One region of the Janthinobacterium sp. JC611 genome, then DNA from elsewhere that is predicted to be linked to it. Evidence: predicted binding sites of a transcription regulator. Region 1 holds the regulator's gene; the other holds the start of a gene.
What was found. Region 1 encodes FliA, which starts transcription of late flagellar genes. Its sites were predicted from a motif close to CTAAAGTTTNNNNNNNNNNNGCCGNTA; they were not measured.

Region 1 (3,389 bases):
GACGCCTTGACGCCGCTGGCGATGAACAGGCGCACCACGGCGCTGGCGCGCGCGGCCGACAATTCCCAGTTCGAGGCAAAGTTCGAATTGCTGATCGGCTGCACGTCCGTATGCCCTTCCACCTGCACGTCGTGCGTGTCATCCTTGAGCAGCACGGCGACGGCGCGCAGGGCCTGGTCCGACTCCGCCGTCAAACGCGCCGCGCCCGGGTCGAACAGCACGCTGGCATTGATTTCCACGCTCACGCCGCGGCTCGTCTGCGTCACCCGCACCTTGCCTTCCTTGACCAGCGGCGCCAGCGTGGATGTGAGGTCCTGCGCCAGGCGCGTCATGTGTTCGCGCTCGCGGCGGATGGCTTCCGTGCGGCGTTTCAGGGCGGGATTCGGCAGCGGAATGGCTTGCGGCGCTTCCATGATGATGGGCGGCGCGCCCTTTTCCAGGCTGAAGGCCTGGCCGATGGCGTTCTGGAAGACGCGGTATTTGCCTTCGTTGACTTGTGAAATCGCATACATGACGACGAAGAAGGCGAACAGCAGGGTGATGAAGTCGGCGTACGAGATCAGCCAGCGGTCCTGGTTGTCCGCTTCCTCGTCATATTTCCTGCGCGCGCGCCGCATCATGGTCAGTGCTCGTGCAGCAGGCTGGAAACGCGCTCTTCGATGATGCGCGTGTGGTCGCCCGTGGCGATGTCGTACAGCACGGCGGCCGTGATTTCATACTGCAGCACCCTGCGCGAGACGATGGCCTTGAGCTTGTTCGCCACCGGCAGGAACAGCAGGTTGGCCAGGCCCACGCCATAGATGGTGGAAACGAAGGCCACGGCGATGCCGCTGCCCAGTTTGCTCGGGTCGGTGAGGTTTTCCATCACGTGGATCAGGCCCAGCACGGCGCCCAGGATGCCGATGGTGGGCGAATAGCCGGCCGCCGATTCCCACACCTTGACGGCCTGCCGCTCGGCCATTTCATAGGCGGAGATTTCCACGTCGAGCAGCTGGCGCAGCTTGTCGGGCGCGATGCCGTCGACGATCATGCGCAAGCCCTTGGCATTGAAGCGGTCGGCCGTGTTTTCCATCAGGCGCTCGAGCGCCAGCGGGCCGTCGCGGCGCGCCGTCAGGCTCCATAGCCCGATGTCGCGCGCCAGCGCGGCGCGCGTGTCGGGCGGCGGCAGGAACACCCAGCGCAGCATTTCCAGGCCGCGGACAAAAGTACGCAGCCGCGTTTGCAGCAGCACGGCGCCGAAGGTGCCGATGATGACGATGGCAAAGGCGGCCGGCTGCAGCAATGAGGCCATCTTGCCGCCTTCCAGTGCCTGGCCGACCAGCAGGCCCGCCAGCGCCAGCGCCAGCCCGATTACGCTGGACCAGTCCACGCCAGCTCCCTCAAGGTTGCGCGCAGGCGCGCGACGGCCTGGGTATGCAGCTGCGAGACGCGCGATTCGGACACGCCCATCACCGCGCCGATCTCCTTCAGGTTCAGCTCTTCTTCGTAATACAGGCCCATGAGTATTTTCTCGCGTGGCGGCAGCGCGTCGATGGCATCGATCACGGATTGCCGGAAATCGGTATCGAGCAGGGAGCGCAAGGGGTCGCTGTCCTCGTCCACGCAGTGGCGGTCGAGGAAGCTGTCATTGCCGTCCGGGTCATGAAAATCTTCGTAATACAGCAGCTGGTGGCCGCCGCCGTCGCCCAGCATTTCCTGGTAGTCGGCCAGCGACATTTTCAGCAGTTTCGCCACTTCCGACTCCGTCGGCGGATGGCCGAGGCGCTGCTGCAGGATGCTCATCGCTTCCTCGATCTTGCGCATGTTCTGGCGCATGCTGCGCGGCAGCCAGTCGCTGGTGCGCAATTCATCGAGCATGGCGCCGCGGATGCGCAGCACGGCATACGTCTCGAACTGCGCGCCATGCGTCTCTTCATAGCGGCTGATGGCATCGAGCAGGCCGATCATGCCGGCCTGGATCAGGTCATCGACCTCGACCGAAGGCGGTAATTTCGCCTTCATATGGTGCGCCAGACGCTTCACCAGCGGAATGTGCTCCGTCAGCAAATAGTCCTTGTTCGATTTCCCTTTGACCGTGTACATAGGCTGCTTATTGTTTTCTCATCTTTTATCTGGTGCCGCGGTGGGTGTCAGGCGCTGAACTGATGCGGGCTCCCCGTCTGGTACAAGGTGCCGCCGAGCACCGGCGCCGCCGAACGAGCCAGCCGCTCGGCCAGTCCGCGAAACGCCACCGACGCTCCCGCCAGCGGAAAGGCATCGACCACGCTGCGGCCCAGGCGCGCCGCGCGGTGCAGATATTCATCGGCAGGCACCGACCCCATCGAGGTCAGCTTCACGGCCAGGTAGCGGCTTGCCGCCTGCGCCATATTATCGTAAACCACTTTTGCCTCGGATTCGGAAGCGCCGGTGACGAGGATGCCGAACGGACGGCGTCCCAGTTCCTGGCTCAGGCGCTTGATCAGGCAGTACGCCGCCTTGATCGAGGTGGCGCTGGTCGAGACCTGCACGACGATATCGGAAGAGGCCATCAGCGGCACGGGGAAGCAATCGCCCTCGTCGGCCACGACGCCGTCGACCAGCACGATGCCGCTCTGGCGCGCCAGCACGTCGAAGGTCTTGCCCAGGCGGCGCAACTCGTCGGCCGAAGCGTAATCCATGCTGTCCATCAGGTGGTTGCGCGCGCCCAGGCTGGCCACGCCGAAGCCTTGCGGCACCTGGTGGATGACCTGGTTCAAGCCGCACTGCTGGCGCGCCACGTCGCGCAGGCTGGCGCCGTGCGCCAATCCCAGGCGCGCAGCCACGCCATCGCCGCCGCCGCTGGCGTCGAGCAGCAGCACGTCATTGCCGCCGTAGACCAGCGAGGCGCCCAGGTTGACCAGCATGGCGCCCTTGTCATCCTGCGGCGTGGCCGATAAAAATGTCATGACGCGCGGCTGCGGGCCGGCCAGCATGCGGCGCAGGCCTTCGGCCTGGTCGAAATCGAAATTAGCCAAGGCGCACCCCGCGCGCTTCATTGTTGCGGGCGGCCGCCTGCGCCATCAAGAGCGGCAGTTCGGCATCGGAAAACTGCGTGGCCGCCGCATCGCGCTTGAGCTTGAAGGCGCGGTCGATCAGGTAGCCGCGGTCGGCCAGGTACAGGTCTTCCGGCACGCGCTGGCCGTTCGACACATAAAACAGGTTCAGTTTCTGGCGGATCACCACGTCGAGCACATTGCCGATCGACGCCGCTTCATCGAGCTTGGTCATAATGCAGCCGGCCAGGCCGCTGCCCTGGTAGGCGCGCACCACTTCATTGAGGGTTTCCTGCGTGGCCGTGGAATTGAGGCACAGCAGGCGCTTCACGTCGGCGTCGGCGCCCGACAGCATGGCCACCTGTTCCGTCACCATCT
Region 2 (3,389 bases), on a different contig from region 1:
TCCGCGTAATCGTAGAGTTCTCCCAGAATTTCCTCGCCCCGCTCATCGACGGATTCCGACAGCACGTCGATTTCCGTAAACAGCATTTCGATGGTGCGGGCGCCGCCGTCGCCGTCGAACAGGCGGGCGGCGCGGTGCTGTTCCCAGCGCAGGCTTTCCGCTTCGCTCAGGGTTTGCGGGAAATTGCGGGCGCGGTAGCGGAACAGCAATTCCTGCAGGCGCTCGTCGGCAAACGAGGGGCGGGCCGTGGCCAGCCTGGCCGGCGTGTCGCGGCGCAGCGACTCGAGCAGGCGGCGGTCGTCGTTGCTGACGAAGCCGTTGTACAGATCCTCATCCACATCCAGGGCGACATTCGCGCCCGGGCGCTGGAACACTTCGGCCCAGATGGCATCCATGTTCGGCGCCGTGGCGGCCAGCCCGGCGTTGACCTTTGCCGCGTCCACGTCGATGCCCCACTGCGCGGCCATGGCCGGCGACAGGGTCTTTAAATTGCCCACCAGCATGGGTGACTTGTTCAGGTGCACGCTTTTCACGGGCAGGCGCGTCATGCCTTCCGGCATGGCGTCACTGCGTGTAAACAGGCGCGTGCGGATGGTGTCCGCGTCCAGGCTGAACAGTTCGCGCGGGTCGTAGGCGCAATCCCAGACGAGGATCTCGTTCTTGTTGCTCGGATGCGTGGCCAGCGGCCAGACGACGCCCAGGCAGCCCCGTTCGGCGGGAAACATGCCCGACACGTGCAGGAAAGGCTGGCGCTCGCTGGCGGCCAGGTGCATGCCCATCTCGCTGGCGACCCTGTCTTTCTTGTGCAGCGCCAGGCAAAACTCGAACAGTTTCGGCTGTTTCTGCTTGATCAGGCGCGCCAGGGCGATGGTGGCGCGCACGTCGGACAGCGCATCGTGCGCCGCTTCGTGGACCAGGCCATTGGCCTTGCTCAAGTGTTCCAGCTTGAAACTGGTCTGGCCATCGTCGCGCTTCGGCCATGCGATGCCTTCCGGGCGCAGCGCGTGCGTCATGCGCACCACGTCGAGGATATCCCAGCGGCCGCAATGGTTCTTCCATTCGCGCGCATACGGGTCGATCAGGTTGCGCCAGAACAGGAAGCGCGTGACTTCATCGTCGAAGCGGATGGTGTTGTAGCCCACGCCGATGGTGCCCGGCTCCGAAAAGGCCGCCTCGATGGTGGCGGCGAACTGGTGCTCGGGCACGCCCAACTGCAGGCATTGCTGCGGCGTGATGCCCGTGATCAGGCACGATTGCGGGTCGGGCAGGAAATCATTGGCAGGCTGGCAATACAGCATGATGGGTTCGCCGATCTCGTTGAGGTCGGCATCCGTGCGGATGGCGGCGAACTGGGCCGGTCGGTCGCGGCGCGGCTGGGCGCCAAAGGTTTCGTAGTCGTGCCAAAGAAAGGTCTGGTTAGTCATTGATGGTCGTTGCTTGATTGGTTATCCGGGCCCCTGAAAGCGGCCGCTGCTACAGTTTTCTGAAAACCTGCCGATACTACACGAGAGGATGGTCATCATCGCGTTTTCCGCATGGTGGCATACATTGCCCGTTCAAGGAGGTCTATCGTGTCAATTCCCATCGCCGCAAGCGGCAATTCCACCCCTTCCGTGACTTCCGTCAGTACGGGCGTTGCCGGCAAGGACGATAAAGTCCAGCAAAAGGACGGCGTCAACGCTGAAATGAGCGTTAACGACCGCACCAAGCTGCAATTGAACGCCTCCATCATGCAGGCCTCGCTGAACGTCTCGATCGGATCCGAGAACGAGCCGCTGGCGCTGCTGTACAAGACGGCCATCACCAACATCAATGAAGCGTTGAAGGGCCAGTACGGCGAGGACGCGATACAGAACGCGGCCTCGCAGGATAACAGCGCCGAAGCGACGGCGAGCCGCATTGTATCGCTGTCGACGGGATTTTTTGACGCCTTCAAGAAACAGAATCCCGGCCTGGACGACGATACCGCCCTGACCAAGTTCATGGACACCATCAGCGGCGGCATGGAAAAAGGCTTCAAGGAAGCGCGCGACATCCTCGGCGGCTTGAAAGTGCTGAATGGCGATATCGCCGGCAATATCGACAAGACGTATGCGCTGGTGCAGAAGGGCTATGCGGATTTCATCGCCGCGCACAGCAGCAAGAAGGATGATGCCGCCAAGCCGGCCGACAGCAAGGCCGCCTGAACTACAGCATGACCCTGTTGCGGCCGTTAGCCTTGGCCCGGTAAAGGGCCGCGTCGGCGGCGGCGATCAGCGCCTCGTCGTCCTGTCCGGCCGCCAGGCTGGCCACGCCGAAGGAACCCGTGATGTGCGGCAGCGCGCTGCGCATGTCGGCGAAGATGACGGCGTGCCGCATGCGCTCGCACAGGCGCTCGGCCACCCGCAGGGCCACGTGTTCGTTGGTATCGGGCAAGATCACCATCATTTCCTCGCCACCGTAGCGCACGGCAAAATCCGTCGGCCGCAGGGCCGCGCCCAGCACTTGCGCGGCGATGCGCAGCGCCTGGTCGCCCGCCTGGTGGCCGTGCGCGTCGTTGAAACGCTTGAAATGGTCGAGGTCTATCATTACCAGCGACAGCGGCTCGCCGCTGGCGTGGGCCGTGACGATCATGTTGGGCAGCAAGTCGGTGAGCCAGGCGCGGTTGTACAAGCCCGTCAGGCTGTCGACCATCGACAGCTGGCGGTAGAATTCCCCCAGTTTCTGGCGCCGGCGCAGCAGGGCATTGGCGGCGCGGATGCGGAAGGACAGCAGGCGCAGCAGGTTGCGCGCCAGGCCGTTCGATTGCTCGATCAATTCCCACACGACAGCCGCATCGATCACCAGCAAGTCGGTTTCTTCCAGGGCGGAAATGGCGGCCAGGTTGCTCGCTTCATCGAGCACCGATTGTTCGCCCACGCTTTCGCCGGGCAAGACCTTGCTGACGGTGCCGTCATCCATGCCCGTGTGGGTGTCGGCGGCCACGGCCAGCGAGCCGCGCAGGACGATGTACAGGCTGGCGCCTTGTGTGTCGGCAATGGCTTCGCCCGCTTCGAGGCGCATGACGGGACAGGGCGCCAGCATGGCGGCCGTCTGGCTATCCGCCCCATCGCGAAATAGCTGTAAATCGCCGATGTTGCAGCCTGAAGCGCCGAAGTTGCCGATCTGTTCCACAATCACACTTTCAAAAAGCCGGCGCGCGCGAGCAGGGGGCCGGTAGCTTCATGATAGCGTAAAGCGGCCTAGACCGTCACGGCAAAGGCTTGCTTGATGACACCTACTGTGAGAAATACGACAATTATTTCATTGTCGTGTTAGTAAGCTGAAATGATGACGGTTTTGATATGCTTGTTGCCGCACGCGAAAGGCGGGCCGGATGTGCAAAGGCAGCCTTGAACGGCTGCCTCAGT

Region 2: a site for FliA is predicted at 1,474-1,500, ahead of J0O65_RS06255 (DUF5610 domain-containing protein). Genes of this name have one in related genera too.

The regions. Positions count from the first base shown of each region.
Region 1 covers NZ_JAFLJN010000081.1:22,048-25,436, reverse strand. The annotation lists gene motD (flagellar motor protein MotD) at 1-617, opposite strand, end outside; gene J0O65_RS25515 (flagellar motor protein) at 623-1,369, opposite strand; gene J0O65_RS25510 (RNA polymerase sigma factor FliA) at 1,351-2,082, opposite strand; gene J0O65_RS25505 (MinD/ParA family ATP-binding protein) at 2,130-2,993, opposite strand; gene flhF (flagellar biosynthesis GTPase FlhF) at 2,986-3,389, opposite strand, start outside.
Region 2 covers NZ_JAFLJN010000005.1:68,920-72,308, reverse strand. The annotation lists gene sbcB (exodeoxyribonuclease I) at 1-1,424, opposite strand, end outside; gene J0O65_RS06255 (DUF5610 domain-containing protein) at 1,572-2,186, shown strand; gene J0O65_RS06250 (GGDEF domain-containing protein) at 2,188-3,153, opposite strand.